Regions from separate parts of the Streptomyces sp. NPDC044984 genome, predicted to be linked through region 1. Evidence: riboswitches for the same ligand, from Rfam matches in the RefSeq annotation. Region 1 holds a riboswitch; each other region holds the start of a gene.
What was found. A riboswitch is a leader RNA that binds a small molecule or an ion and turns the genes downstream of it on or off. The one in region 1 is predicted to bind cobalamin.
Positions count from the first base shown of each region.

Region 2: linked by a shared signal. The riboswitch ahead of AB0A94_RS17540 (ribonucleoside-diphosphate reductase subunit alpha) and the one ahead of AB0A94_RS28065 (cobalamin biosynthesis protein) in region 1 are both predicted to bind cobalamin.
Region 3: linked by a shared signal. The riboswitch ahead of AB0A94_RS05995 (prenyltransferase/squalene oxidase repeat-containing protein) and the one ahead of AB0A94_RS28065 (cobalamin biosynthesis protein) in region 1 are both predicted to bind cobalamin.

Region 1 is NZ_JBEZBE010000029.1:78,285-88,107, reverse strand. It holds gene AB0A94_RS28090 (hypothetical protein) at 1-160, opposite strand, end outside; gene AB0A94_RS28085 (alpha/beta fold hydrolase) at 404-1,531, opposite strand; gene AB0A94_RS28080 (class II aldolase/adducin family protein) at 1,765-2,511, opposite strand; gene AB0A94_RS28075 (inorganic phosphate transporter) at 3,087-4,340, shown strand; gene AB0A94_RS28070 (hypothetical protein) at 4,372-4,593, shown strand; cobalamin riboswitch at 4,762-4,900, shown strand; gene AB0A94_RS28065 (cobalamin biosynthesis protein) at 5,021-5,962, shown strand; gene AB0A94_RS28060 (cobyric acid synthase) at 5,959-7,470, shown strand; gene cobN (cobaltochelatase subunit CobN) at 7,467-9,823, shown strand, end outside.
Region 2 is NZ_JBEZBE010000014.1:111,689-121,511, reverse strand. It holds gene AB0A94_RS17555 (helix-turn-helix domain-containing protein) at 1-87, opposite strand, end outside; gene AB0A94_RS17550 (hypothetical protein) at 181-405, shown strand; gene AB0A94_RS17545 (ribonucleotide-diphosphate reductase subunit beta) at 436-1,392, opposite strand; gene AB0A94_RS17540 (ribonucleoside-diphosphate reductase subunit alpha) at 1,443-3,803, opposite strand; cobalamin riboswitch at 3,926-4,094, opposite strand; gene AB0A94_RS17535 (GNAT family N-acetyltransferase) at 4,110-4,616, opposite strand; gene mctP (monocarboxylate uptake permease MctP) at 4,694-6,322, opposite strand; gene AB0A94_RS17525 (DUF3311 domain-containing protein) at 6,319-6,585, opposite strand; gene AB0A94_RS17520 (GntR family transcriptional regulator) at 6,823-7,587, opposite strand; gene nagB (glucosamine-6-phosphate deaminase) at 7,747-8,532, opposite strand; gene AB0A94_RS17510 (PAS domain-containing sensor histidine kinase) at 9,034-9,823, shown strand, end outside.
Region 3 is NZ_JBEZBE010000004.1:102,849-112,671, reverse strand. It holds gene AB0A94_RS06015 (glycosyltransferase family 4 protein) at 1-746, opposite strand, end outside; gene AB0A94_RS06010 (TetR family transcriptional regulator) at 953-1,648, shown strand; gene AB0A94_RS06005 (RNA-guided endonuclease TnpB family protein) at 1,719-2,942, shown strand; partial or broken gene AB0A94_RS06000 (cellulose binding domain-containing protein) at 3,001-3,252, shown strand; cobalamin riboswitch at 3,352-3,492, shown strand; gene AB0A94_RS05995 (prenyltransferase/squalene oxidase repeat-containing protein) at 3,601-4,836, shown strand; gene AB0A94_RS05990 (SCO2322 family protein) at 4,833-5,471, shown strand; gene AB0A94_RS05985 (energy-coupling factor transporter transmembrane component T) at 5,461-6,735, shown strand; gene AB0A94_RS05980 (ATP-binding cassette domain-containing protein) at 6,732-8,393, shown strand; gene AB0A94_RS05975 (ECF transporter S component) at 8,390-9,226, shown strand; gene AB0A94_RS05970 (transglycosylase SLT domain-containing protein) at 9,554-9,823, shown strand, end outside.

The DNA of each region.
Region 1 (9,823 bases):
CGGTGGCGCTGTCCCCGCCGGGGCCGAGGGCGGCGTCGGCCCAGCGGGCGACGCGGGCCGCGGCGGCCAGACCGGAGCGTGCCATTCTGGCCAGCTCCGCCGGTGCCGGCGTGCCCTCCGGGGGGCGTGGCGCGGGGCGGCGCGAGCGCCGCTGGTTCATCGCTCTGGGGGCGGCGGCCAGGGGTCGCGGGCGGACGAGTCGGAGCCTGGAGTCGCGCGGGATACGGGACGTCACGGATGCAGTCTCGCGGTTGACGGTCCGAAAACCCAAACGGAATGTCGACGGGGGTTCCGGGACGGCTCGCGCCTCGGCTCCGGACGGGGTCGCGGGAGGGATTCAGGCCACTGGTACGGCCATAAACGGAATCTCCGGCACCGGCTGTCCGGTGCTCCCTCCGGGCGGTCACATCAGCGGGGTGAGGAAGCGCCGCAGCGCCTCCTCGTAGGCCCCCGGGTCGGCGTTCCACATCGCGCCGTGCGGGGCGCCCCTGACGGTGTGCAGGGTGATGGTGTTCGGGTGGTCGGCGGCGAGGCGGCGGGAGAACCGCCACGGCGCCACCGTGTCGTCGGGGCCGTGGAAGATCTGCGTGGGGACCGCGATCCGGTCCAGGTGGACGGCGCCGGGCCTGCGGTCGCCGTACAGGCCCGTGCGGCCCTGGGCGGCGCGGACCGCGAGCGGCAGCAGCACGCCCGGGGTGTGCCGGGCCGCGGCGAGGGCGCGCAGGGTCGCCTCCCAGTTGAGCACCGGGGAGTCGAGGACGAGACCGGCGACGCGTGCGCGCACCTCGGAGCGGGCGGCGGCGCGCAGCGCCATGGCCGCTCCGGTGGACCAGCCGTACAGGACGACCTGCCGGGCGCCGGAGTCCACGGCGTGGTGGAGCACCGCGTCGAGGTCGCGCCACTCGGTCTCGCCGAGGTGGCTGAGGCCGTCCGGGGAGCGCGGCGCGCCGGGGTCGCCCCGGTGGGCGGGGGCGAGCACCGGGAAGCGGTGGCGGTGCAGGAACTCCATGAGGTTCATGGTGTGTTCCCGGGTGGTGCCGAGGCCGTGGACGGCGACCACCCAGGTGTCCCGGGCACCCGGCACGAACCATGCGGGCAGGGGGCCGAGTTCGCCGGGGACCTCGAGGTCGGTGTGGTCCAGGCCGAGGGCGCCGCCCGGGTCGCCGACGTACAGGTTCGGGGTGAGCCAGGCGCGGTCGCCGGGCTCCAGGGTGCCGTACGTGACGCGTTCGAGGCGGCGCACGACGGTGTCGGCGGAGTCCGGGGTGCCGGGCAGTACGGGTCCGACGACCGCGTGGAAACCGTCTCCGCTGAGGCCGTGGCGTCCGGGCCGCAGGGTGGCGAGGTCCCTGGTGAGGGCGATCTGACCGGCGGCGGTGGCGTGGACGGTGAGTCCGGGTTCGGTGGGCAGGGGGCCGCCCGGGGGCGTCCTGAGCGCGGCGTCGCTGGCGAACCGGCCGGCGGCCACCGCGGCGGCGCCGGCCCCTATCACGGCGGTGACGGCGGCGGCCGTCGCTCTGGCAGTGCGCACGTTCTCCAGTGTCATGGCGGAACGTGTACCCGGCCAGTGGGCACCACACGGCCGGCCGGTCGGCAGGTCCCGTCCGGCCGCGGGAGACGGGCACGCCGGCGGGGGCCGCGGGTGGGGCGTCTCGCCCCCGCCGCCCCTTCCCTCCCCCACTCTCGGCTTCGCTCGAGCGGGAGGCACCCCCGTCGTCCCCGGGGCTGCGCCCCGGACCTCCATCGGCCCCGCGGGCCTCGCCCTCAAGCGCCGGACGGGCTGGTTCGCTGCCCGTAGCCCCGCAGGCGTTCCCCCACCTCCGTCAGCTGCTCCCGGGTCAGCAGGTGCGGGGACAGGCCCGGGACGGAGGACGCGGTCAGCCAGAGGCGGCACATCCACTCCAGCTGGGCCGTGCGGTCGTAGGCCTGGGCGAGGGTCGTGCCGTGGGTGACGGTGCCGTGGTTCTGCAGGAGGCAGCCGGTGCGGCCGTCGAGGGCGCGGAGCATGTTCTCGGCCAATTCGTCCGTGCCGTACGTCGCGTAGCGGGCGACCCGGACGGGTCCGCCGAGTGCCGCGGCCATGTAGTGGATCAGCGGCAGCTCGTCGAGGAGCGTGGAGACGGCCGTCGCGTGCACGGCGTGCGTGTGCACGACGGCGTGCGCGCCGGTGGTCCGGTAGACGGCCAGGTGCATGGGCAGCTCGCTGGTGGGGACGAGCGTGCCGAGGACCTGCCGGCCGGTGAGGTCGACGCCCGTCACGTCGTCCGGCGTCAGCCGGTCGTACGGCACTCCCGACGGTGTGACCAGGACGGTCTCGCCGACCCGCACCGAGACGTTGCCGGAGGTGCCGACGACGAGCCCGTCGGCGACGGTCCGGCGCGCGGTGCCGACGAGGTCCGCCCAGGCGCGCGCCTCCTCCTCGCGCACACGTCTCCCCCGCGTCTCCCCCACGTCCCGGGCGCCGCCTCCGGCGCCCCCCGCTTCCCGCCCGTCCCGCCGCTGCTCAGCCATGCCGCGATCCTGCCAGGCGGCTCCCCGGCCCGGGGCGCCGCAGGCCGGAAGCCGACCCTCCGTAAGGGTGCGTACCGGCACGTACCCCCTCGGTTCCCCTTGGCCGGAGAGCGTCAGCCGTTCGACGATCTCCCAGCGGCGTCCGGGCCTCCCGTGCGCCACGTCGCCGTTCCGGGGGAAACACGGCCCGTGAGCACACACCGCCGCCCCGTCTCCGCGGCCGCCGCCCGCCCACCGCCCGACCGGCTGGATCCGGTCCTTCAGCGACGAGGTCCGGCGGCTCACCGGCCGCCGGCCGGCCGGCGTGGACCTTCCGGCAGTACGACAACGGCGGCGGCACCCTTCCGGGTGACCAGGATCTCCTCGACGGCTCACTCGACCGGACGGAGAGGTTCACCCGGAGCGCCTGAAGGCCCGCGCCGCGGGGCCTCCCGTACGGCACGGCGCGGCTGCGCCATCCGGCGGAGCGCCCGCCCCCTCTTACGGTCACCACGATGCCCATTCCAGTTCATCTTCCGTTCACCCTGGTTACCTACGTTCAACCAGTCAATGACCTCGAACGAATGCCTGGGTAAATGGAAAGCTTCTCGCTGATCCTCGCGATTGTGGTGGTGACCGCACTCGCGTTCGATTTCACGAACGGTTTCCACGACACCGCGAACGCGATGGCGACGACCATTTCGACCGGTGCCCTCAAGCCCAAGGTCGCGGTGGCCATGTCCGCCGTACTGAACCTTGTGGGCGCCTTCCTCTCGGTGGAGGTCGCCAACACGATCTCCAAAGGACTCGTCGACGAGTCCGGCATCCGTCCCGAGGTCATCTTCGCCGCGTTGGTCGGTGCGATCCTCTGGAACCTCCTGACCTGGCTGGTCGGTCTGCCGTCCAGCTCCTCGCACGCCCTCATGGGCGGTCTGATCGGCGCCACCGTCGCCTCCGCCGGCCTCGGCGCGGTGCACGGCGACGTCCTCGTCACCAAGGTCCTGATCCCCGCGATCGCCGCCCCGCTGGTGGCCGGAGTCGCCGCGCTGTTCGCCACCCGGCTGACCTACCGTCTGGGCCGGAAGGCCGAGGCCAACGCCTCCGCGAAGGGCTACCGCGCCGGACAGATCGCCTCCGCGGGCCTGGTCTCCCTGGCCCACGGCACCAACGACGCCCAGAAGACGATGGGCATCATCACCCTCGCCCTGGTCGCCGGCGGCACCCTCGCCCCCGACTCCGACCCGCCCCTGTGGGTCATCCTCTCCGCGGGCGTCGCCATCGCGCTCGGCACCTACCTCGGCGGCTGGCGCATCATCCGCACCATGGGCAAGGGCCTGACCGACCTCCAGCCGCAGCAGGGCTTCGCCGCCCAGACCAGCGCCGCGACGGTCATCCTGGCCTCCTCGCACCTCGGCTTCTCCCTCTCCACCACGCATTCCGTTTCCGGTTCCGTGATGGGCGCGGGCCTGGGCCGCAAGGGCGGTGTCGTCCGCTGGTCGACGGCCACCCGGATGTTCGTCGCCTGGGGCCTGACGCTGCCGGCCGCGGCCCTGGTCGCGGCGCTCGCCGAGTGGGTCTGCGGCTTCGGCGACTGGGGCACCGCCCTCGTGGCCGTCTTCCTGATCACCTCCAGCGCCGCGATCTGGAAGATCTCCCGGCGCGAGGTCGTCGACCACACCAACGTCAACGACCACGACGGCGCCGACGGGGAGCCGGCCGGTGTGGTGACCACGGCCATGGCCGCCGTCACCCCGCCCCCGGCGGGCACCGTGGCCGAGGACCTCTCGGCCACCATCCCGGCCCCGGCCCCCATCGACCCGGCGGCCCCGTCGGCCAAGACGACCGTCTGACCGCGTCCCGGTACGAAGGAAGAAGAACACCATGAAGATCGACTGGGCGGCCCTCGGTTCCGTCTTCGGCGTCAGCCTCGTGGTCACCGTGGCCCTGGTGGGTCTGTTCACCCTCGGCATCAACGGCCTGTCCCGCCGCGAGCGGGCCGCCGCGCAGGGCGAGTCCGCGGCCCTGGCGGTCAGCGCCGCCTACGCCTGCTTCGCGGCGTGCGCGGCGGCGGTGGGGTACGGGATCTACCTGATCATGGCCTGATCACGGATCGTCTCCGTCCGGCGGGCGGTGCGGGTGCCTCGGCATCCGCACCGCCCGCTCGCGTGTGTGCGCCCCCGCCCGCGCACCCCCCGCCTGCGGTTCACCCACCGGAGCCCCTCTGTGGGCCTCAGCACACTTCAGCCTCGCAGGTCAACGGCAAGTTGACGGCCCTTCCGGGGCCGTGGTGGACTGCCTCAGCCACTACGGCGGCAGGAGAGGAAGCCGGTGCGATTCCGGCGCGGTCCCGCCACTGTCACCGGGGTAGACACCCCGGGAGCCAGGAACTCTCACCGCCGGTCTCGTCGAACCAGGGCGTGGACACCCTGAGTGAGGACATAACGCCATGCGCGGCTGCCTGCCGAGGTCGATCAGCGACGCTCCGCCCCTTCCCGGGGCCCTCCCCTCCGGTTCCTCGGCCGGCTGACCCATGGGTGCCGATCGCGTGTTCGCGTACGGCGCCGCCGCCGGCCTCCTCGGCGACCTGCTGCTCGGCGACCCCCGCCGGGGGCATCCGGTCGCCGCTTTCGGGCGGGCCGCGGCTGCCGTGGAACGGGTGCTGTGGCGGGACGACCGGGGCCGGGGCGCGCTGCACACCGCCGTGTGCGTCGGCGGAACGGTCGCGCTGGGCGGCCTCGCCGCACGCCTCGTACGCTCCTCCCCCGCCGCCTCCGCCGCCCTGACCGGTGTCGCCACCTGGGCCGTCGTCGGCGGGACCTCACTGGCCCGGGAGGCCCGCACCATCGGGCGGGCGCTGGAGGCCGGGGACGTCGAGGCGGCGCGGGCGCGGCTGCCGCACCTGTGCGGCCGGGACCCGCAGGCGCTGGACGCCGACGGGATCGCCCGCGCGGTGGTCGAGTCCGTCGCCGAGAACACCTCCGACGCCGTGGTGGGCGCGCTGGTGTGGGGTGCCGTCGCCGGGGTGCCGGGCCTCCTCGGGTTCCGGGCCGTCAACACGCTGGACGCGATGGTCGGCCACAAGTCCCCCCGTCACCGCCGCTACGGCTGGGCCTCCGCCCGCCTCGACGACGTCGCCGGGTGGCCCGGGGCGCGGCTGACCGCCGTACTCGCCGCGCTCGCGGGACCGGACCCGCGCGGGGCCGTGCGGGCGTGGCGCGCGGACGCGGCGAAGCATCCCAGCCCCAACGCCGGGCCCGTCGAGGCGTCCTTCGCGGGCGCGCTCGGCGTACGGCTCGGCGGGACCCTCTCCTACGGCGGGCGGGTCGAGCACCGGCCCGTGCTGGGCGGCGGCGGGCGTGCCGTCGCCGTGTCCGACATCGACCGGGCGGTACGGCTCTCGCGGCGGGTCGCCTGGCTCGCGCTCGGGGCCTGCGTCCTCGCGCGGAGCGTCATGAAGGGACGTGCATCGTGAGCGGTGGGGGTCTGCTGGTCGCCGGGACCACCTCGGACGCCGGCAAGAGCGTCGTGACCGCCGGGATCTGCCGGTGGCTGGTGCGGCAGGGCGTCAAGGTCGCGCCGTTCAAGGCGCAGAACATGTCGCTGAACTCGTTCGTGACCCGGGAGGGCGCCGAGATCGGGCGGGCACAGGCCATGCAGGCCCAGGCCTGCCGGGTCGAGCCGACCGCGCTGATGAACCCGGTGCTGCTCAAGCCGGGCGGCGAGCAGTCCAGCCAGGTGGTGCTGCTGGGCAGGCCGGTCGGGGAGATGAGCGCACGCGGGTACCACGGCGGGCGGCAGCAGCGGCTCCTCGGCACCGTGCTGGACTGTCTGGAGCAGTTGCGGGGCACGTATGACGCGGTGATCTGCGAGGGGGCCGGCAGCCCGGCCGAGATCAATCTGCGGCGCACCGACATCGTGAACATGGGGATCGCCCGGGGTGCCGGACTGCCGGTCCTGGTGGTCGGCGACATCGACCGGGGCGGCGTCTTCGCGTCCTTCTTCGGCACCGTCGCCCTGCTCTCCCCCGAGGACCAGGAGCTCGTCGCCGGGTTCCTGGTGAACAAGTTCCGGGGCGACGTGTCGCTGCTGGAACCGGGCCTGGAGATGCTGCGCGGGCTGACCGGACGGCGCGCGTACGGCGTGCTGCCCTTCCGGCACGGCCTCGGCATCGACGAGGAGGACGGACTCAGGGTGTCGCTGCGCGGCGCCGTACGGGAGTCCGTGGTCGCCGCGCCGGTCGGCGAGGACGTGCTGCGGGTCGCCGTCTGCGCGGTGCCGCTGATGTCCAACTTCACCGACGTGGACGCGCTCGCCGCCGAACCGGGCGTCGTGGTGCGGTTCGTGGACCGCCCCGAGGAGCTGGTCGACGCCGACCTCGTGGTCGTACCGGGCACCCGCGGGACCGTACGGGCCCTGGAGTGGCTGCGGGAGCGCGGGCTGGCGGAGGCGCTGGAGCGGCGGGCGGCCGAGGGGCGGCCCGTGCTCGGGATCTGCGGGGGCTTCCAGGTCCTCGGCGAGCACATCGAGGACGACGTGGAGAGCCGCCGGGGCCACGTGGACGGCCTCGGGGTGCTGCCCGTGCGGGTGCGGTTCGCGCGGGAGAAGACCCTCACGCGTCCCTCGGGCGAAGCCCTCGGGGAGCCCGTCGAGGGGTACGAGATCCATCACGGCGTCGCCGACGTCACAGGGGGTGAACCCTTCCTGGACGGCTGCCGGGTCGGACAGACCTGGGGCACGCACTGGCACGGCTCACTGGAGTCGGACGGTTTCCGGCGGGCCTTCCTGCGCGAGGTGGCCGCCGCCGCGGGCCGCCGCTTCGTGCCGGCCCCCGACACCTCGTTCGCCGCGCTGCGCGAGGAGCAGCTCGACCGGCTCGGCGATCTGATCGAACAGCACGCGGACACGGACGCGCTGTGGCGGCTCATCGAGTCCGGCGCGCCGCAAGGACTGCCCTTCATCCCACCGGGAGCGCCCGCATGAGCACTGTGTTGTTGTTGTCGACCGCCGACACGGACCTGCTGGCGGCCCGTGCCTCCGGCGCCCCCTACCGGATCGGCAACCCGACCCGCGTGGACGTCGCGGACGAGCTGCCCGCGCTGCTCGACGGGGCGGACCTCGCCGTCGTACGGCTGCTGGGCGGCAAGCGCGCCTGGGAGGACGGGCTCGCGGCGCTGAAGGCGTCCGGCGTCCCGGCGGTGCTGCTGGGCGGGGAGTCCGTGCCGGACGCGGAACTCATGGCCGAGTCGACGGTGCCGGCCGGTGTGGTCGCGGAGGCGCTGCGGTACCTCGTCGAGGGCGGCCCGGAGAACCTGACCGAACTGGCCCGCTTCCTGTCGGACACCGTGCTGCTGACCGGCGAGGGGTTCGAACAGCCGCGCAAGATGCCGGAGTACGGGCTGCACGGGGAGCGGACCGCGGTCGAGGGCCGTCCCACCGTCGGCGTGCTCTTCTACCGCGCCCACGAACTGAGCGGCAACACCGCCTTCGTGGACACGCTGTGCGACGCGATCGAGGCGCGGGGCGCCAACGCCCTCCCCGTCTACTGCGGTTCGCTGCGCGGCGCCGACCCGGAGCTGTACGAGCTGCTGGCGAAGGCCGACACCCTGGTCGCCACCGTGCTGGCGGCCGGCGGCACGCACGCCTCGCAGGCGTCGGCGGGCGGCGACGAGGAGGCCTGGGACATCGGGGCGCTGGCCGATCTGAACGTGCCGGTGCTGCAAGGGCTGTGCCTGACGTCCTCGCGCGCCGCGTGGGAGGAGTCCGACGCCGCCCTGTCCCCCATGGACGCGGCGATGCAGGTCGCCATCCCGGAGTTCGACGGCCGGCTGATCACGGTCCCGTTCTCCTTCAAGGAGCAGGGCCCGGACGACGTCCCGGTGTACGTCGCCGACCCGGAGCGGGCCGCGCGGGTGGCCGGGATCGCCGTACGGCACGCCCGGCTGGGGCACAAGCCGAACGCGGAGAAGAAGCTCGCGCTGGTCTTCACCGCGTACCCGACGAAGCACTCGCGCGTCGGCAACGCGGTGGGGCTCGACACCCCGGCCTCGGCGGTGCGGGTGCTGGACGCGCTGCGGGAGGCGGGCTATGCCCTGACCGAATACCCCGACAACGGCGACGAGTTGATCCACCGGCTGATCGAGGCCGGCGGGCACGACGTCGAGTGGCTGACCGAGGAGCAGCTGGCCGCCGCGCCCGCGCGGGTGCCGCTGGCGGACTACCGGGCCTGGTTCGAGAAGCTGGATCCCGAGCTGCGGGACGGGATGCGTCAGGCGTGGGGCGAGCCGCCGGGGTCGCTGTACGTCGACGGGGACGACATCGTCCTCGCGTCGCTCCGGTTCGGGAACGTCGTGGTGATGATCCAGCCGCCGCGCGGTTTCGGGGAGAACCCGATCGCGATCTACCACGACCCCGACATGCCGCCGTCGCACCACTACATGGCCGCGTACCGCTGGCTGGAGAACAGTTTCGGCGCCGACGCGATCGTGCACATGGGCAAGCACGGCACGATGGAGTGGCTGCCGGGCAAGGGGCTGGGGCTGAGCGCCGGGTGCGCGCCGGACGCGGTGCTCGGCGAACTGCCGCTGATCTACCCGTTCATCGTGAACGACCCCGGCGAGGGCACCCAGGCCAAGCGGCGCGGGCACGCGACGGTGGTCGACCACCTGGTGCCGCCGATGGCACGGGCCGACACCTACGGCGATCTCGCGAAGCTGGAGCAGCTCCTCGACGAGTACGCGCTGGTCTCCGACCTGGACCCGGCGAAGGCACCGGCGGTGCGCGCGCAGATCTGGACGCTGGTGAAGGCCGCCGAGCTCCACCACGACCTGCATGTGGACGACCAGCCGGACGACGACGACTTCGACGAGTTCGTCATGCACATCGACGGCTATCTGTGCGAGATCAAGGACGTGCAGATCAGGGACGGCCTGCACGTCCTCGGCGGCGGACCGGTCGGCGAGCCGCGCGTGAACCTCGTCCTGGCGGTGCTGCGCGCCTCGCAGGTGTGGGGCGGGCAGGCGAACGCGCTGCCGGGTCTGCGGGCGGCGCTGGCCGCGCACTTCGGGCTGGTGGAGAAGGAGCTGCTGGCCGAGCCGGGGGCGCCGGTGAAGGTGCCGGTGGAGCTGACGGACCTGGTGGACGGCCCGGCGCGCACCGGCGCCGACGCGATCGACCTGCTGGAGCGGCTGTGCCGGCGGATCGCGGAGGGCATGGAGGAACGCGGCTGGGCGGCCGACGCGGTCCCCGCGCTGGTGCGGGAGGCGCTGGGCACGGAACTCCCCGACGCGGTGGCCGTGGTGCGGTTCGCGTGCGAGGAGGTCGTGCCCCGGCTGGC
Region 2 (9,823 bases), on a different contig from region 1:
GCGGTCCACGCCGAAGACCTCGCAGACGACGCCGAGTTCGAAGGGATTCACACCGTCGAGGAGGACGGCGGCCACGTTCCGGAGCATGGCTCCAGTGTGCCGCGTCCTTGGCAGTAAATCGAGGGCGTACGGCAGTCCTGCCACTGCCGGTAAGGAGCGTCCGGCGCGACAGTGGTGTCCATGGATACGACACAGCGGGAAGCGCTGATCGCGATGGTGGCCGTTCTCGGCCTGTTCCTCTTCATGACCCTGCCCGCCCTGATCGGCATCGCGCGCGAGCGGCGGATCGACCGGCAGATCGAGCGGGCCGAGGCCGCCCGCGCCGCCGCCGGGCACCGCGAGGGGCCGGCGGCGTCACGCCCGGAGACGGGCGCCGCCCCGCGCCGCACCGCGCGAGCGGCGTGACGGCGGGGCGGCGCCCGGGCGCACGACCGCCTAGAAGTCCTCGTCCAGGTCGACCGTGCCCTCCACGGCGACCTGGTACGCGGACGGGCGCCGCTCGAAGAAGTTCGTCAGCTCCTGGACGCCCTGGAGCTCCATGAAGGAGAACGGGTTCTCCGAGCCGTACACCGGCGCGAAGCCCAGCCGCACCAGCCGCTGGTCGGCGACGCACTCCAGGTACTGCCGCATCGAGTCGGTGTTCATGCCCGGCAGCCCGTCCCCGCACAGGTCGCGCGCGAACTGCAGTTCCGCCTCGACCGCCTCGCGCAGCATGTCGGTGACCTGCTGCCCGAGCTCCTCGTCGAACAGCTCCGGCTCCTCCTTGCGCACGGTGTCGACCACGTCGAAGGCGAAGGACATGTGCATCGTCTCGTCCCGGAACACCCAGTTGGTGCCGGTCGCCAGCCCGTGCAGCAGACCCCGGCCGCGGAACCAGTAGACGTAGGCGAACGCCCCGTAGAAGAACAGGCCCTCGATGCACGCGGCGAAGCAGATCAGGTTGAGCAGGAAGCGGCGGCGGTCCGCCTGGGTCTCCAGCCGGTCGATCTGCTCCACCGAGTCCATCCACTTGAAGCAGAACTCGGCCTTCTCCCGGATGGACGGGATGTTCTCCACGGCCGCGAAGGCCGCCGCCCGGTCGTCCGGGTCGGGCAGGTAGGTGTCGAGCAGCGTCAGGTAGAACTGGACGTGCACCGCCTCCTCGAAGAGCTGCCGCGACAGGTACAGCCGCGCCTCGGGGGAGTTGATGTGCTTGTACAGCGTCAGCACCAGGTTGTTGGCCACGATCGAGTCGCCCGTCGCGAAGAACGCGACCAGCCGGCCGATCAGGTGCTGCTCCTCCGGGCTGAGCTTCGCCAGGTCGGCCACGTCCGAGTGGAGGTCCACCTCCTCCACGTGCCAGGTGTTCTTGATGGCGTCCCGGTAGCGCTCGTAGAAGTCGGGGTAGCGCATGGGACGGAGCGTCAGCTCGAAGCCGGGGTCGAGCAGGTTCTTGGTGGTCGTCACTGGCAGGCCTCGCAGGACTCGGGGTTTTCCAGGGAGCAGGCGACGGCCTCGGGGTCGGCCGCCTGCTGAACGGGGACGGTGGTGCGGGCCGCCGCGCGGGCGATCCGGGTCGCCGGGCGGGAGCGCAGGTAGTACGTGGTCTTCAGGCCCTGCTTCCAGGCGTACGCGTACATCGAGGAGAGCTTCCCGATGGTCGGCGTCTCCAGGAACAGGTTGAGCGACTGCGCCTGGTCCAGGAACGGGGTGCGGGCGGCGGCCATGTCGATCAGACCGCGCTGCGGGATCTCCCACGCCGTGCGGTACAGCCGGCGCACCTCCTCGGGGATCCAGGTGAAGTCCTGCACCGAGCCACCCGCCTCGCGCAGCGCCTCACGGGTGCGCGCGTCCCACACGCCGAGCCGCTTCAGGTCGTCCACCAGGTACGAGTTGACCTGGAGGAACTCCCCGGACAGCGTCTCGCGCTTGAACAGGTTGGACACCTGCGGCTCGATGCACTCGTATCCGCCCGCGATCGACGCGATGGTGGCGGTGGGCGCGATCGCCAGGAGCAGCGAGTTGCGCATCCCGACGGAGGCGATCCGCGTCCGCAGCGCCGCCCAGCGCTCCGGCCAGGTCAGGTCGGTGTCGTAGTGGTCGGGGTGCAGTACTCCCCGGGCGGTACGGGTCTTCTCCCAGGCCGGGAGCGGGCCGTCCCGCTCGGCGAGGTCGGCGGAGGTCTCGTACGCGGCGAGCATGATCCGCTCGGCGATCCTCGTGGACAGGGCCTTCGCCTCCGGGGAGTCGAAGGGCAGCCGCAGCTTGAAGAAGACGTCCTGCAGGCCCATGGCGCCGAGACCGACGGGGCGCCACCTGGCGTTGGAGCGGCCCGCCTGCTCGGTCGGGTAGAAGTTGATGTCGACGACCCGGTCGAGGAACGTCACTGCCGTGCGCACCGTCTCGTCGAGGCGCTCCCAGTCGATGTCCCCCTGCTCCACGAAGGCGCCGAGGTTGACCGACCCCAGGTTGCAGACCGCCGTCTCCCCGTCGTCGGTGACCTCCAGGATCTCCGTGCAGAGGTTCGAGGAGTGGATGACGTGGCCCGGCTGGGCGGTCTGGTTCGCCGTGCGGTTGGCGGCGTCCTTGAAGGTCATCCAGCCGTTGCCGGTCTGCGCGAGGGTGCGCATCATGCGGCCGTACAGCTCGCGGGCCGGGAGGGTCTTCCTCGCCAGGCCCTTCGCCTCGGCGGCCCGGTACGCCGCGTCGAACTCCTCGCCCCACAGGTCGACCAGTTCGGGCACGTCCGCCGGGGAGAACAGCGACCAGGGCGCGTCGGCCTCCACCCGGCGCATGAACTCGTCCGGCACCCAGTGCGCGAGGTTCAGGTTGTGCGTACGGCGGGCGTCCTCGCCGGTGTTGTCGCGCAGCTCCAGGAACTCCTCGATGTCCAGGTGCCAGGTCTCCAGGTAGACCGCCGCCGCCCCCTTGCGCCGGCCGCCCTGGTTCACGGCGGCGACCGAGGCGTCGAGCGTCTTCAGGAACGGGACGATGCCGTTGGAGTGCCCGTTGGTGCCGCGGATCAGCGAACCCCGGGCACGGATACGGGAGTAGGACAGGCCGATGCCGCCGGCGTGCTTGGAGAGGCGGGCGACCTGGTGGTAGCGGTCGTAGATGGAGTCCAGCTCGTCCTTGGGGGAGTCGAGGAGGTAGCAGGACGACATCTGCGGGTGCCGCGTGCCGGAGTTGAACAGGGTGGGGGAGGAGGGCAGGTAGTCCAGGCGGCTCATCAGCCCGTACAGCGCGGCGACCTCGTCCACCGAGCGCGCGCTGTCGTCCTCGGCGAGTCCGGCGGCGACCCGCAGCAGGAAGTGCTGGGGCGTCTCGACGACCTTGCGGGTGAGCGGGTGCCGCAGCAGGTAGCGGCTGTGCAGGGTACGCAGGCCGAAGTAGCCGAAGCGGTCGTCGGCGCCGGTGTCGATCAGCGCGTCGAGCCGGTCCGCGTGCAGCCGGACGAACCCGGCGGTCCGGTCGGCGATCAGGCCCTCGCGGTGCCCGGTCGCGACGGACCCGGTGAACGAGGTGACGCCCTGTGAGGCGGCCTCGGCCCGGATGGAGAGGGTCAGCAGCCGGGCGGCGAGCCGGGAGTAGGCCGGGTCCTCGGAGATGAGCCCGGCCGCCGCCTCGGTGGCCAGCTCCCGCAGCTCCGCCTCGTCGGCGGAAGCGGACCGGCCGCGCAGCGCGGCGGCGGCGACCCGGCCGGGGTCGGCGTCCGGCAGGTCGGCGGTCAGCTCGGTCAGGGTCCGCAGCAGCGCGGCACCGGGGCCGCCGCTCTCCTCGGTCACGTCGATCGCTGAGGCCGGATCGGCTGGCGCGATGGTCACGTGGGGCTCTCCCTCGCTCGGCACGGGGCCTCGAAGCGGGCAGGGGGCAGCACACGAGCGCACGCGGCGTCGCGTCCACCGGCCCATTCCACGAGGCCCGGACGTCCAGGCACCCGGACCGGACGGCCGGGCGCACTGTCGGCAGGTCCTCGGACTGACGCCCAGGCACACGCGTACGCGGGCATGGGTACACCGTTGCGGGACAGTTCCGGATTCGCACCGGATTCCCCTGCGACGACAGCGAGCACGAGCATACATCTTGTGTCGGGTGCCGCCGCCAACCCCATATGTTGTGTCGCGAAGGTGTCAGAGCGTCAACTCGTAGGTGAGCAGAGTGATGTCGTCCAGGTCCGGCAGGGGGTTCCAGTCGCGCTCCGGGCTGCGGGTGAACCCCAGCCGCTCGTAGACGCGGTGGGCGGAGCACATGGGGCGCTGGGTCGACAGCACGATCCGCACGCACCCCTCGGCGGCCCGCGCCCGGTCGACGCAGGCACGCACCAGGGCCTCCCCGGCGCCCCGGCCGCGGCCCGCGCGGGCGACCGCGAGCATCCGGATCTCCGCCTCGCCCGGCCCGGCCAGGTCGGCCATCGGGCCGGGACCCGGCACGAAGGTCACCCCGCCCAGCACCGCCCCGTTCTCCACGGCGACCAGCACCTCGGCGGTCGCCGCCCGCTTCGCCACGTCCCGCAGCTCACCGAGGTACGCGTCGCTCTCCCCGAAGTCGAGCAGCCCGTCCAGCAGATAGGCCTGTGCGGTGATCTCACCGAGTTCCCCGTGCTCGCCGGGCTCCACCGGCCGGATGACGATGTCCATGGGGGGGAGTGTGCCGGACGGGTACGACGACGGGCCGCCGGATTCCTCCGGCGGCCCGTCGTCCCGCGTCGCGGGCGTCAGTGGCTGCTGCCCGCCGTGGCCGGCGGAAGTTCCACCTGGACACCGGGGTCACCCGCGTCCGCCGTGTAGTCCTGCGGCTTGGTCTCGTCGATGCCCTCGGGCGCCTTGACGGCCCTCATGACGAAGGTCAGGACGACCGTGACCAGGACGTTGATCACGAACGCGGTGAGGCCGATGTAGCCGATCTCGCCGATGCCCGGGATCTCCTTCGACGACCCGCCGAAGTGCTTCTGCGTCGGCGAGGCCACCCCGTACGCGGCGACCGTGCCGTAGACCATGCCGACCGCCCAGCCGCCGATCAGCGCCCAGCGGTGGAACCAGCGGGTGAACAGGCCACCCACCAGCGCCGGGAAGGTCTGCAGGATCCAGATGCCGCCGAGCAGCTGGAAGTTGATGGCGACGGTCTTGTCCATGGTCAGGACGAAGGCCAGCGCGCCCACCTTCACCAGCAGGGACACGACCTTGGAGACCTGGGTCTCCTGCTTCGGCGTCGCGTCCGGCTTGATGAAGTCCTTGTAGATGTTGCGGGTGAAGAGGTTCGCCGCCGCGATCGACATGATCGCCGCCGGTACCAGCGCGCCGATGCCGATCGCCGCGAACGCCACGCCCGCGAACCAGTCCGGGAACATGTTCTCGAACAGCTGCGGAATCGCCAGCTGGCCGTTGCTGACCTTGACCCCGGCCGCGATCGCCATGAAGCCGAGCAGCGCCAGCAGGCCCAGCATCAGGGAGTACAGCGGCAGGATCGTGGTGTTGCGGCGGATCACCTCACGGCTGCGCGAGGACAGCGTCGCGGTGATCGAGTGCGGGTACATGAACAGCGCGAGCGCCGAGCCCAGCGCCAGCGTGGCGTACGTCCACTGGCCCGCCTCGCCCGGCACCAGCGCACCGCGCGGCGCGCCCGTGGCCGGGTTGGTCTCGCTGTACGCCTCCCGCGCGGAGGCGAAGATCTCGTCGAAGCCGCCCAGCTTGATCGGGATGTAGATGATCGCCACGGCGATCACGATGTAGATCAGCGTGTCCTTGACGAACGCGATCAGCGCGGGGGCCCGCAGACCCGACGAGTACGTGTACGCCGCCAGCACACCGAAGGCGATCAGCAGCGGCAGGTCCTTGACGAACCAGTTGGTGTCCTCGCCGCCGCCGACGCCCATCACGTCCAGCACGGCCTGGATGCCGACCAGCTGGAGCGCGATGTACGGCATCGTGGCCAGGATGCCGGTGACCGCGACGGCCAGCGACAGCCCCTTCGAGCCGAACCGGCCGCGCACGAAATCGGACGTCGTCACGTACCCGTGCTTGTGCGACACCGACCACAGCCGGGGCAGGAAGGTGAAGATCAGCGGGTACACCAGGATCGTGTAGGGCACCGCGAAGAAGCCGGCCGCGCCCGCCGCGTAGATCGCCGCCGGTACGGCCACGAACGTGTACGCGGTGTACAGGTCGCCGCCGAGCAGGAACCAGGTGACCCAGGTCCCGAAGGACCGCCCGCCCAGACCCCACTCGTCCAGGCTGTGCTCGTTCTCGGCCTTGCGCCAGCGCGCGGCCATGAAGCCCATCGCCGTGACCAGCAGGAAGAAGAAGATGAAGACGGCGAGTGCCACGCCGTTGACGCCGTCGTTCACTGCGACGCACCGCCCTTCGCGGCCGAGCGGGCGCGCTGGTCACGCTGCCAGAGCTTGTACGCGATCATCGTCAGGGCGGTGGAGACCAGCACCCACAGCATCTGGTACCAGTAGAAGAAGGGGATGCCGATGAACACCGGGTCGGTCTTCGCGTAGGACCCGACCCACAGCATGGCCACGAATGGTGCGACGAGACAGAGGGCGATGACGACGCGCACGGGCGTCACCACCGGCCCTCCTCTGGTTTCTGGGGCTTGTGACATCAGACGGCTCCGTCCCCTCACTGATCACCGGCGGTAATGCGCAGGAAATCTAGGTCAGGGTGTGGCGCGGTCGTAACCCCTCGTCCGCATAGCGGTACCCAGGCGCCGCTCAACCGAGAGGAAACAGCAACGCAATCCCTGCCGACCGCCCGCTTCGCCGGGTTTTGCGGACCCGCCGGGGACCCATCGAGGGCCCGCCGAAGATCTGCCGAGGGCCCGCTGCGGGGACGGCCGGGCTCAGTCCTGGGGGCGCTTCAGGCGGGCGACGAACTTGTACCGGTCGCCCCGGTACACCGACCGCACCCACTCCACCGGCTGTCCGTCCCGGTCCAGCGAGTGCCGGGACAGCATCAGCATCGGCAGGCCGACGTCGGTGCCGAGCAGGCCGGCCTCGCGCGGGGTGGCCAGGGACGTCTCGATGGTCTCCTCGGCCTCCGCGAGACGGACGTCGTACACCTCGGCCAGGGCGGTGTAGAGGGACGTGTACTTCGCCAGGCTGCGGCGCAGCGCGGGGAAGCGCTTGGCGCTCAGATGGGTGGTCTCGATGGCCATCGGCTCGCCGTTGGCCATGCGCAGCCGCTCGATGCGCAGCACCCGCCCGCCGGCCGTGATGTCGAGCAGCCCGGCGAGCCGGTCGTCGGCGGTGATGTAGCCGAGGTCCAGCAGCTGCGAGGTGGGCTCCAGGCCCTGGGCGCGCATGTCCTCGGTGTACGACGTGAGCTGGAGCGCCTGGGAGACCTTGGGCTTCGCGACGAAGGTGCCCTTGCCCTGGATGCGCTCGAGGCGACCCTCGACCACCAGTTCCTGGAGCGCCTGGCGCACGGTGGTGCGCGAGGTGTCGAACTCCGCCGCCAGGGTGCGCTCGGGCGGGACCGGCGTGCCGGGCGGCGCCGTCTCGGTCATGTCGAGCAGGTGCTTCTTCAGCCGGTAGTACTTGGGCACACGCGCCGTACGGACCGTGGTCCCACCCTCGTTCTCCGCACTGCTGACGTCGGTGCTCATGCTCTGCCTTCCCGGCTCCGGGTGCCGAAACGACCGACATCCCCATCGGCCACGGCTGACATCGTGGCACGGCTCGGGACGGGGGTGTGCCCCGCACGCTCCGCGATCCCCTTTGTATACCCCTGGGACAAAGGGTTGGTCCAGACCATGGGCGGCCGCTCAGATGCCCTGCCAGTCCGGCTTGTTCGCGTAGGTGTGCCGGAAGTAGTCGGCGAGCTTCAGCTTGGCGGCGGCTGCCTCGTCGACGACCACCGTGGCGTGGGGGTGCAGCTGCAGCGCGGACGCCGGGCACACCGCCGCCACCGGCCCCTCGACGGTCGCGGCGACCGCGTCCGCCTTGCCCTCGCCGGTGGCGAGCAGGACCAGGTGACGGGCCTCCAGGATGGTGCCGATGCCCTGGGTGATGACGTGGTGCGGGACCTGGTCGATGTCGCCGTCGAAGAAGCGGGCGTTGTCCACCCGGGTCTGCTCGGTCAGCGTCTTGATCCGGGTGCGCGAGGCGAGCGAGGAGCACGGCTCGTTGAACCCGATGTGCCCGTCCGTGCCTATCCCGAGCAGCTGGAGGTCCACGCCGCCGGCCTCCGTCAGCTCCCTGTCGTACGCCTCGCACGCGCCCTGCACGTCCTCGGCGGTGCCGTCGGGGCCCAGGAAGGCGTCCATCCCGATCCCGAGCGGCTCCAGCACCTCGCGCCGCAGCACCGAGCGGTAGGACTCGGGGTGGTCGGCGGGCAGTCCCACGTACTCGTCGAGCTGGGCGATCCGCGCCCGCGAGGCGTCCACGGCACCGGAGCGCACCTTGGCCGCCAGCGCCTCGTAGACGGGCAGCGGCGTCGAGCCGGTCGCCACGCCCAGCAGGGCGTCGGGCGTGCGCCGCAGGAGCTGTGCCATGGCCTCGGCGATGAGCTCGCCGCCCGCCTTGGCGTCCGCAACGATGACAACTTCCACGGTGGGCCTGCCGATCTTGAGGAGGACTCGACTGGGACCGGACCCGCCGGCGCGGGCCCGTACGGTGCTGCGATGTGGTTTAGACCAATCTCAATCTAACAGAGCGGGCGCGGGGGCCGCGCGCCGAAATCGACCCGGCCGACCGGCCCCGCACGGGACCCCCACGGGTTAGGCTGCGGGACGGGGACCCATGGGTCCGGACTGACGACGAAGTGACATCGAAGAACAGCGTCCGACGCATTTACAGGAACAGTGGTCTAGTCCACAATGCGTACACAGGGCACACCAAGCCTGCCTTCCCCGCACAGGAAGGTGGAACCGAGGAACCGGAGCTCTCTGCCCTGACTGCCCCGGCTCCTCGTCCTTCGGCCGACCGGGACCGCACACCCCACGGCCGATATTGCTCCGGGCTGCGGTGCCGGGAGGGTTGAGGGTCCCTCCCAGGCGCCGCGGCCCGCGGGTGTTCCGCGGTCCCGCAGACCGCCGGGTACGCTCGCTGACGTGCCCTCCATGAACGAACTCGTACGCCAGCACACCGCCCTCGACGACACCGATCTCGAGTGGCTCCACCTGCTGGTCTCGGAGTGGCAGCTGCTCTCCGACCTCTCCTTCGCCGACCTGGTCCTGTGGGTCCCCACCCGCGACGGCACCCGCTACGTCTCCGTCGCCCAGATGCGGCCCAACACCGGCCCCACCTCCTACCAGGACGACATGGTCGGCCATCTCGTCCCGCGCGGCCGCCGCCCCATGCTGGACGCGGCCCTGGACGAGGGCCGGATCGTGCGCGAGGGCGACCCGGAGTGGCGCGAGGAGGTCCCCGTACGGGTCGAGTCCATCCCCGTACGGCGGGAGGGGCGCGTCCTCGGGGTCATCGCGCGCAACACCAACCTGCTCACCGTGCGCACCCCGAGCCGGCTGGAGCTCACCTACCTCCAGAGCGCCTCGGACCTCGCGCAGATGATCGCGGCCGGCTCCTTCCCGTTCGCGAACCAGCAGCTCGAGATGGACGCCTCGCCCCGCGTCGGCGACGGGCTGATCCGGCTCGACGCCGACGGCATCGTCCAGTACGCCTCCCCGAACGCCCTGTCCGCGTACCACCGCATGGGCCTCGCCGCCGACCTGGTGGGCCATCACCTCGGACGGACCACCGCCGAACTCGCCCCCTCCCGCGGCCCCGTGGACGAGGCGCTGGCCAAGGTCGCCAGCGGCTGGGCGCCGCGCGAGTTCGAGATCGAGGCGCACGACGGGGTGATCCAGTTCCGGGCGATCCCGCTCAAACCGAAGGGGACGC
Region 3 (9,823 bases), on a different contig from region 1:
ACCGACGGATCGGGCGCGAACAGCTCGGTGTCGGCGCCGATGTGGACGACGTGGACGCGGTCCCGCCGTACGCCGAGGTCGTCGACGATCTCCTGGCGGGAGCTGCCGGAGACGGTGAGCACGGACGGCAGGCGGCGCGCCACCCTCTTCTGCATCCGCGTGAAGGCGTACCAGCGGCGCACCGAGTACCGCCGCTGCCAGTTCTCGGCGGCGTCCAGTTCCAGCCGCCGGTCGACGGTGATGGGGTGGTGGATGGTGGTCACCAGGGGGGCGCCGAGGTCGCCGAGGAGGCCGTAGCCGAGGGTCTGGTTGTCGTGGACGACGTCGAAGTCGCCGCGCCGGGCGCGCAGATGGCGGCGGGCGCGCAGGGAGAACGTCAGCGGCTCGGGGAAGCCGCCGGTCCACATCGTGCCGACCTCGAGCGCGTCGATCCAGTCCCGGTACTCGTCGCGCCTCGGGGTGCGGAAGGGGTCCGGCTGGCGGTAGAGGTCGAGGCTGGGCAGTTCGGTCAGGCCCGGCCCGTCACGGCCCTCGTCGAGGACGTCGAGTATGGGGTAGGGCTGGGCGCCGATGACCTCGACGCGGTGTCCGAGGCGGGCGAGTTCGCGGGAGAGGTGGCGTACGTAGACGCCCTGCCCGCCGCAGAACGGGTTTCCCTTGTAGGTGAGGAGTGCGATGCGGAGCGGTCGCAAGCCGTCGGATGCGGGCCCCTGCGAGGGCCCGGCCTGACTGGCCTCAGCGGTCACTCTGGGCCCCCTTCTCCCTGCACGGTCACGCGAGATTATGCCGGGACGCTCATCTAGAACAAGTTTCAGAGTTGATCGTTCGGAGGATCCGAATCTACCGGCAGGTAAGGGTGCTGGCAGCAGCGGATCAGGTGATTCACGCCACGACGGACGGCATGCCATGCTGTCTGATCATCCACCCTCACCGACTGTCACGGACGGGACCCATGCCTACGGAAGCCAACAGGGACGAGGCGGCCAGGGCAGCCAAGGCGGACACGGCGGGCAAGGCGGCGGCGACGGAGGCCGGCACCGCGCGCCCCGCCCCGGCCTCCCCGCTCACCGAGCGCCAGGAGGCGCGCCGGCGCCGCATCCTGCGGGCGTGCGCGCAGCTGGCCGGCCGGGGCGGCTTCGACGCGGTGCAGATGCGCGAGGTCGCGGAGTCCTCGCAGGTGGCGCTCGGCACGCTGTACCGCTACTTCCCGTCCAAGATCCATCTCCTGGTCGCGACCATGCAGGACCAGCTGGAGACCCTGCACGGCACGCTGCGGAAGAAGCCGCCGGCCGGTGAGACCCCGGCCGAGCGGGTCGCCGAAACCCTGATGCGGGCCTTCCGCGCGCTCCAGCGGGAGCCGCACCTGGCCGACGCGATGGTGCGCGCCCTGACGTTCGCGGACCGCAGCGTGAGCCCGGAGGTCGACCAGGTCTCGCGGCAGACCACGAGGATCATCCTGGACGCCATGGAGCTCACCGATCCCACGCCCGAGCAGCTCTCGGCCGTCCGGGTCATCGAGCACACCTGGCACTCGGCCCTGATCACCTGGCTCTCGGGCCGCGCCTCCATCGCCCAGGTCAGGGTCGACATAGAGACGGCGTGCCGCCTGATGGATCTGACGACCCCGGAGGCCGCGGACGCCCGCTGAGCCAGCAGGGGGAGGTGGGGAACGGGTGTTCCCGGTTCCGGCTGGGTTGGCTTGTTCGTACGATCTTCGTGTGCAGCTTCGCTATGCGTTCCGGTTGTATCCGGATACCGGTCAACGGGTCGCGTTGACAAGGGCGTTCGGGTGTGCGCGTGTCGTGTTCAACGACGCGGTGCGTACCCGTGAAGACGCCCGCAAGGCCGGCTGGCCGTTCCCGACGGCTGCCGGGTTGTCCCGGAAACTGATCACCGAGGCGAAGCGGACAGCGGAACGAGCCTGGCTGGGGGACGTGTCCGCGGTGGTGCTCCAGCAGTCCTTGCGGGACGCGGAGGCTGCGTACCGCGCCTTCTTCGCCTCCCTCAAGGGCACCCGCAAGGGCGCCCGGGTGGGCGCGCCCCGATTGAAGTCGCGCAAGGATGCGCGGCAGTCGGTGCGGTTCACCGCCAACGCCCGCTGGAGTATCACCGGCAGTGGCAGGCTGAGCCTGCCGAAGATCGGCGCGGTGAAGGTGAAGTGGTCTCGCGTCCTTCCCGCCACGCCGTCGTCCGTCACCGTGCTCAGGGACGCCGCTGGGAGGTTTTTCGCGTCCTTCGTCGTCGACACCGACCCTGTCACCGACCGGGCGCGGATGCCCGAGACGGACCGCACCGTCGGCATCGATCTCGGCCTCACGCACTTCGCCGTCCTCTCCGACGGCACGAAGATCGACTCCCCGCGTTTCCTGCGGCGTGCGGAGAAGAAGCTGAAGAAGGCCCAGCGGGAGCTGTCCCGCAAACAGAAAGGGAGCAACAACCGTGACAAGGCCCGCCTGAAAGTTGCCCGAGCCCACGCGAAGGTCACCGACGCACGCCGTGAGTTCCACCACAAGCTCTCCACAAGGCTGATCTCCGAGAACCAAGGAATCGCGGTGGAGGACCTGTCGGTCAAGGGACTGGCGCGTACCAGGCTGGCCAAGTCGGTGCACGACGCAGGATGGGCACAGTTCACCGGCATGCTGGGATACAAGGCGAAGCGGTACGGCCGAACCCTGGTCGAGGTGGGCCGGTTCGAACCGACCTCCCAGACCTGCCACGTCTGCGGCACCGTGGACGGCCCCAAACCCCTCAACATCCGGGAATGGACTTGCACGGCCTGCGGTACCGTCCACGACCGGGACCACAACGCCGCGATCAACATCGAAACGGCCGCCGGACTGGCGGTATCGGCCTGCGGAGCGCCGGTAAGACCGGGAGCGATCCCGGCACAGCGCGAAGAAACAGGAAGCCACGGATTCCCGACCGATGTCCGTGCCGCGTAGCAGCACAGCAAGGTCGAGAAGGCCAGAATCCTCGGGCTTCAGCCCAGGAGCAAGTCAAAACGGCAAGGTGACGATCACGGCGGGCAGTTCGCCGATCACCGCCTGGAGCGTGAACGTCACCATGACGGCCCCGCAGAAGGTCGTCTCCGTCTGGAACGGCTCACCCACCTGGGACAGCGGCGGCACCGTCATGACGGTGCGGTCCAGCTGGAACGGCACGCTCGCGGCCGGGGCCTCGACCAGCTTCGGCTTCACCGTGAACGGCGGTACGACACCCCCGCCGCAGGTCGGCGCCTGCACGGCGTCCTGACCCGGCCCACCGCACCCGCACCCCTTTTCCGGGGCTGCGGGTGCGGTGCGCGCCTCACGGCCCGCGTGACCCCCCTCACCGAAGCCACCCCTGGCCCCTTCCCTACGGGCGGGTAGAGTGTCGGCGTCGTCATCACACCGTACGGGGGGAAGCCGGTGCAATTCCGGCGCTGACCCGCAACCGTGAACCGTCCGCCGAAGACGGTGAGCCGGACTGCCCCGCACGGTCCGTGACCGGCTCACGTGCCCGGCGCTCCGCCGGTGCACGGCACCGTCGAGGCATACGGAGCCGAGCCGCCGGGGTGTCCCGCGCTGCCCGGCCCTCCTGCAGGGAAGGCACCCGCCGATCATGAATGTTCGCCGCAGCGCAGCGGTCCTGGCCGCCGTCGCCGTGATCGGCGCCGCCACTCCGGCCGCCGCCGACACGTCCCCGTCCCCGTCACCGTCCCGGGCGCCGCTCCCCTCCGCCCTGTACGGCGACGGCGACCCGCAGTACGACGGCGTCTGGCGCCAGTCGCTCGCCCTGCTCGCCCAGCACACGGCCGGCGTCGAGCCGCCGAAGGCGGCCGTCGACTGGCTGGCCGGCCAGCAGTGCGCCGACGGCTCCTTCGCCCCGTACCGCGCCGACACCGCCGAGGCGTGCGACGCGAAGACGACGGTCGACACCAACCAGACCGCCGCCGCCGTCCAGGCCCTCGCCGCGCTCGGCGGCCACGACGACGTCACGAAGAAGGCCGTCGGCTGGCTGAAGTCCGCGCAGAACGAGGACGGCGGCTGGGGCTACGTCGCGGGTGGCGCCAGCGACACCAACTCCACCTCCGTCGTCATCGGCGCGCTCGCCGCCACCGGTGAGAAGCCGGCCGAGGTGAAGAAGGACGGCAAGTCCCCCTACGACGCCCTGCTGACGCTGGCGCTCCCCTGCGAGGGCGACGGCGCGGGCGCCTTCGCCTTCCAGCCGGACAAGAAGGGCGGACTGGTCGCCAACGCGGACGCGACGGCGGCGGGCGTGCTCGGTTCGCTGGGTGCGGGCCTGGCCGTCGAGCCCGGCAAGGGCGAGGCGAAGGCAGCCGCCTGCGAGAAGGCCGACGGCCCCGAGCAGGCCGCCGCCAACGGCGCCGCGTACCTGGCCGACGCCCTCGCCGAGGACGGCCACCTCACCTCCGCCCTCCCCGGCGCCGAGGACCAGCCCGACTACGGCAACACCGCCGACGCGGTCGTCGCACTCGCCGCGCAGGGCTCCGCGGAGCAGGCCGGCAAGTCCCTGGCCTGGCTGGAGAAGAACGCCGCCGACTGGGCGACCAAGAGCGGTCCCGCCGCCTACGCCCAGCTGATCCTCGCCGCCCACGCCACCGGCGCCGACCCGCGCGACTTCGGCGGGACGGACCTCGTGAAGCAGCTCGGCGCGACGGGCCCGGCCGCCGCCGGGAAGAGCGCGGAGACGAAGTCGGCCGAGAAGGACGAGAAGAAGGACGAGTCGGAGTCCGACTCCGGCTTCGGCGTCTGGTGGTTCGTCGGCGTCTGCCTGGTCGCCGGCATCGGCATCGGCTTCCTGATCAGCGGCCGCGCGAAGAAGCAGCAGCCGTGATCCGCCGGGCCACCGTCCTGTTCCTGGCCGCGCTCCTGCCCCTGCCGGCGGGCGCGGGCCAGGCCCAGGCCGTCGGCTACCGCTACTGGTCCTTCTGGGAGCGGAACGGCACGGCGTGGACGTACGCCACCCAGGGCCCGTCCCTCGCCCGCCCCGCCGACGGCGACGTCCACGGCTTCCGCTTCTCCGTCAGCGAGAACTCCGCCGACGCGGCGAAGCCCCGGGGCACCGCCGACTTCGACACCATCTGCGCGAAGACCCCGGCGGCCGACGGCAGCAAACGCGTGGCCCTGGTCATCGACTTCGGCACCCCCGCCGACGCCCCGTCCGGCGAAACCCCGCCGACGGCCCGTACGGCCTGCGCCCGGGTCCCCGAGGACGCCACCACCGCCGAGGCCCTGGCCACGATCGCCGAACCCCTCCGCTACGACACCAACGCCCTGCTGTGCGCGATAGCGGGCTACCCGAAGAAGGGCTGCGGGGAACAGGTCGCGGCAAAGCAGCCCGCCGCTCCCGCGGAGGAGAAGACCGAGTCGGACGACTCCGGCCCGTCGATCGGCCTGGCAGCGGGAATCGCCGTCGTCGTACTCCTCGGAACAGCAGCCCTCTGGCAGGCCCGCCGCCGTGCGTCGTAGCTGCGGGCAGTCGTGCCCGCGCAGCTGCGGGCAGTCGTGCCCGCGCAGCTGCGGGCAGTCGTGCCTCCCCCAGGGCCCGAAAGGGCCTGGGAGGCACCCCCAGGGCGGCACGGGTGGGCGCAGCGGCACCCGGCAAGCGCCGGCGGAGCAACCCACCCCCGGGTACGTCCAACGGCACCGCACCCACCTCCACCCCGGCGCCTGGTGGCTCTGGGCCCTCTCCCTCGGCACGGCCGCCACCCGCACCACCAACCCCCTCCTCCTCACCCTCCTCATCACCGTCTCCGCCTACGTCGTGGCGACCCGCCGCCCCCACGCCCCCTGGTCCCGCTCCTACGGCGCCTTCGTCAAACTCGCCCTCGCCGTCCTCCTCGTCCGCCTCGCCTTCGCCGTCCTCCTCGGCTCCCCCATCCCCGGCACGCACGTGCTCGTGCACCTCCCCGAAGTCCCCCTCCCCGACTGGGCGCAGGGCATCCGCCTCGGCGGCGAGGTCACCGCCGAGGCCCTCACCTTCGCCCTGTACGACGCCCTCCGCCTGGCCGCCCTCCTCATCTGCGTAGGCGCCGCGAACGCCCTCGCCAACCCCTCCCGCCTGCTCAAGTCCCTCCCCGGTGCCCTGTACGAACTCGGCGTGGCCGTCGTCGTGGCCCTCACCTTCGCCCCGAACCTCGTCGCCGACGTCCAGCGCCTGCGTGCCGCCCGCCGGCTGCGGGGCCGGCCCGACAAGGGCGTCCGCGGCCTGCTCCAGGTCGGACTCCCGGTCCTGGAGGGCGCGCTGGAACGCTCGGTCGCCCTCGCCGCCGCGATGGACGCGCGCGGATACGGCCGTACCGCCGACGTACCCCCCGCCGTCCGCCGTACCACCGCCGCCCTCACCCTCGGCGGCCTGCTCGGCGTCTGCGCCGGGACGTACGGGCTGCTCACCGCCGAGGGCGGCGCCTACGGCCTCCCCGTCCTCCTCGCCGGTGTCGCCGCCGCCCTCGCGGGCCTGTGGCTCGGCGGACGACGCACCCTGCGCACCCGCTACCGCCCGGACCCCTGGGACGCCCGCGCCTGGCTGGTCACGGCGTCCGGAGTCGCCGTGGCCGCCCTCCTGACCCTCGCCGCGTCCCGCGATCCGGCGGCCCTGCACCCCGGTGTGGTCCCGCTCGTCGCGCCCACGCTTCCCCTGTGGTCGGCGGCGGCCGTCCTGATCGGCCTGCTCCCCGCCTTCGTCACCCCCGCCCCCGAGGCGTCGCACACCCGCAAGGAGCCGACGACGTGATCCGCTTCGAGAACGTGTCGGTGACGTACGACGGCGTGGACGAACCCGCCGTCCGGGGCGTCGACTTCGAGGTCCCCGAGGGCGAACTGGTCCTGCTCGTCGGCCCGTCCGGCGTCGGCAAGTCGACGGTGCTCGGCGCGGTGAGCGGCCTGGTCCCGCACTTCACCGGCGGCACCCTGCACGGCAGGGTCACGGTCGCGGGCCGCGACACCCGCACCCACAAGCCGCGTGAACTCGCCGACGTCGTGGGCACGGTGGGCCAGGACCCGCTCTCCCACTTCGTGACGGACACCGTGGAGGACGAACTCGCCTACGGCATGGAGTCGTTGGGACTCCCTCCGGCCGTGATGCGCCGCCGGGTGGAGGAGACCCTGGACCTCCTCGGCCTCGCCGGCCTCCGCGACCGTCCCCTCGCCACCCTCTCCGGCGGCCAGCAACAGCGCGTCGCCATCGGCTCGGTCCTCACCCCGCACCCCCGGGTGCTGGTCCTCGACGAACCGACGTCCGCCCTCGACCCCGCGGCGGCGGAGGAGGTCCTCGCGGTCCTCCAGCGCCTGGTCCACGACCTCGGCACCACCGTCCTCATGGCGGAACACCGCCTGGAACGCGTCATCCAGTACGCCGACCAGGTGGCCCTGCTGCCGGGCCCCGGCGAGCGGCTGCGGCTCGGCACCCCGCCGGAGGCGATGGCGGTCTCCCCCGTCCGTCCCCCCGTGGTCGACCTGGGCCGCCTCGCCGGCTGGTCCCCCCTCCCCCTGACGGTCCGCGACGCCCGCCGCAGGGCGGGCCCGTTGCGCGACCGCCTCGCCGACAGGCGACCGCCCGCCCGGGAACCCGAGCCACCGGAACAGGCACCGGCCCCCCGGCGCCTGTTCCCGCGCAGGAAGCCCGACACCCCGGCCCCCACCCCCGTGGCCGAGGTCCGTTCCCTCGCGGTCCGCCGTGACCGCGTCCAGGCCCTGCGCCACATCGACCTGACCGTCGCCCCCGGCGAGACGATCGCCCTCATGGGCCGCAACGGCGCCGGGAAGTCGACGCTGCTCAGCGCGCTCGTGGGCCTGGTCGCGCCCTCCTCGGGCTCGGTCCGCGCCGGCGACGCGGTCCCCCACCGCACCCGTCCCCGCGACCTGGTCCGCCGCGTCGGCCTGGTCCCCCAGGAACCCCGTGACCTCCTGTACGCCGACACGGTCGCGGCGGAGTGCGCGGCCGCCGACGGGGACGCGGGCGCCGAGCCGGGCACCTGCCGCGCCCTGCTGACCGAGCTGCTCCCCTCGGTGGCCGACGACACCCACCCCCGCGACCTGTCCGAGGGCCAGCGCCTGACCCTCGCCCTCGCGGTCGTCCTCACCGCGCGCCCGCCCCTGCTCCTCCTCGACGAGCCGACCCGCGGCCTGGACTACGCGGCGAAGGCCCGCCTGGTGACGATCCTGCGCGGACTGGCCGCCGAGGGCCACGCCATCGTCATGGCCACGCACGACGTGGAACTGGCGGCGGAACTCGCCCACCGGGTGGTGCTGCTCGCGGAGGGCGAGGTGATCGCGGACGGCCCGGCGGCGGAGGTGGTCGTGGCGTCCCCGTCCTTCGCCCCGCAGGTGGCGAAGATCCTGGCCCCGCAGCACTGGCTCACGGTCTCCCAGGTCCGGGAGGCGCTGCGGTGACCGGCGCCAAGAGCCCGCAGCGCCAGACCCGGGCCATCCGTCTGGGCCCCCGTTCATGGGCGGCGCTGGCCCTGGTGAGCGCGGTGGGCGTGGCGGGCGTCGGCTGGCCCTTCCTCGCCCCGCCCGCCTCCACGCTGAACGCCCACGCCCAGGACGCGCCGTGGCTCTTCGCGGGCCTGCTGGTCCTGCTGGTCGCGGTCGCGGCGGCGACGATCTCGGAGTCGGGCCTGGGCCCGAAGGCGGTGGCGATGCTCGGCGTCCTCGCGGCGACGGGCGCGGCCCTGCGCCCCATCGGCGCGGGCACGGCCGGCCTGGAGCCCATGTTCTTCCTCATGGTCCTCAGCGGCCGGGTCCTCGGCCCTGGTTTCGGCTTCGTCCTCGGCTCGGTGACGATGTTCGCGTCCGCCCTGCTCACCGGTGGTGTCGGCCCCTGGCTGCCGTTCCAGATGCTGTCGATGGGCTGGTTCACGATGGGCGCGGCCCTGCTGCCGGGCGCCGACCGGCTGCGCGGGCGCGCGGAGCTCTGGCTGCTCGCCGGCTACGGCTTCCTGGCGGCCTTCGCCTACGGCACGGTGATGAACATGGCGGGCTGGCCCTTCATGTCGGCCCTGGCCTCGAACATCTCCTTCTCCCCCGACGCGTCGCTCTCCACCAACCTGGCCCGCTTCCTGGCGTACTGCCTGGCGACGTCCCTCGGCTGGGACCTGGGCCGGGCCCTGGTCACGGTCGTCCTGACCCTCGCCCTCGGCGCCCCGGTCCTGAAGGCCCTCCGCCGGGCCACCCGGCGGGCGGCCTTCGAGGCGCCGGTCACTTTCGGGGACACCCCTCGGTAAGCCCTCGCACGCACCCCGTGACCGGGACGGTGAACCACCCCACATGACCCGCGTCACCTACGACCCGGCACCGTAGCGGGGCGCGGAGGACGCGCCCGCTGCCCCGCCCCGCGAACCGGCCGTCCCGTGCGCACGCATCCCGCGCCCCTCCGACCCCTGGTAGTAAAAGGGACCTTTGCGGGCGATTCCGATATTTGTTTCCGTGGAGCGGTCGCCAGGCGCCGACGAACCCCACGGGTCGCGGCGCCGACGCATGCCCCCGCCGCACACCGCGGCGATCCGGCACGGCGCAACGCGACCACCCTGCTCCCGACCGAAAGGCCGCCTGTGTCCGCCGCTTCCCTCCTCCGCACCATCGCCACTCCGAAGAAGGCCCTCGCCGGCGCCGCCCTCGCGGCCGCCGCCTGCGGCACGCTGATCGCCGCCGCACCCGCGCAGGCCGCGACCGCGGGGACGGCCGCCTCGGCCCAGGCGACCGCGAAGAAGATGATCGGCGACTCGGCCGAGTTCCAGTGCTTCTCGAAGATCGTCCAGCACGAGAGCAGCTGGAACCCCACCGCCACCAACGCCTCCAGCGGCGCCTACGGTCTGGTCCAG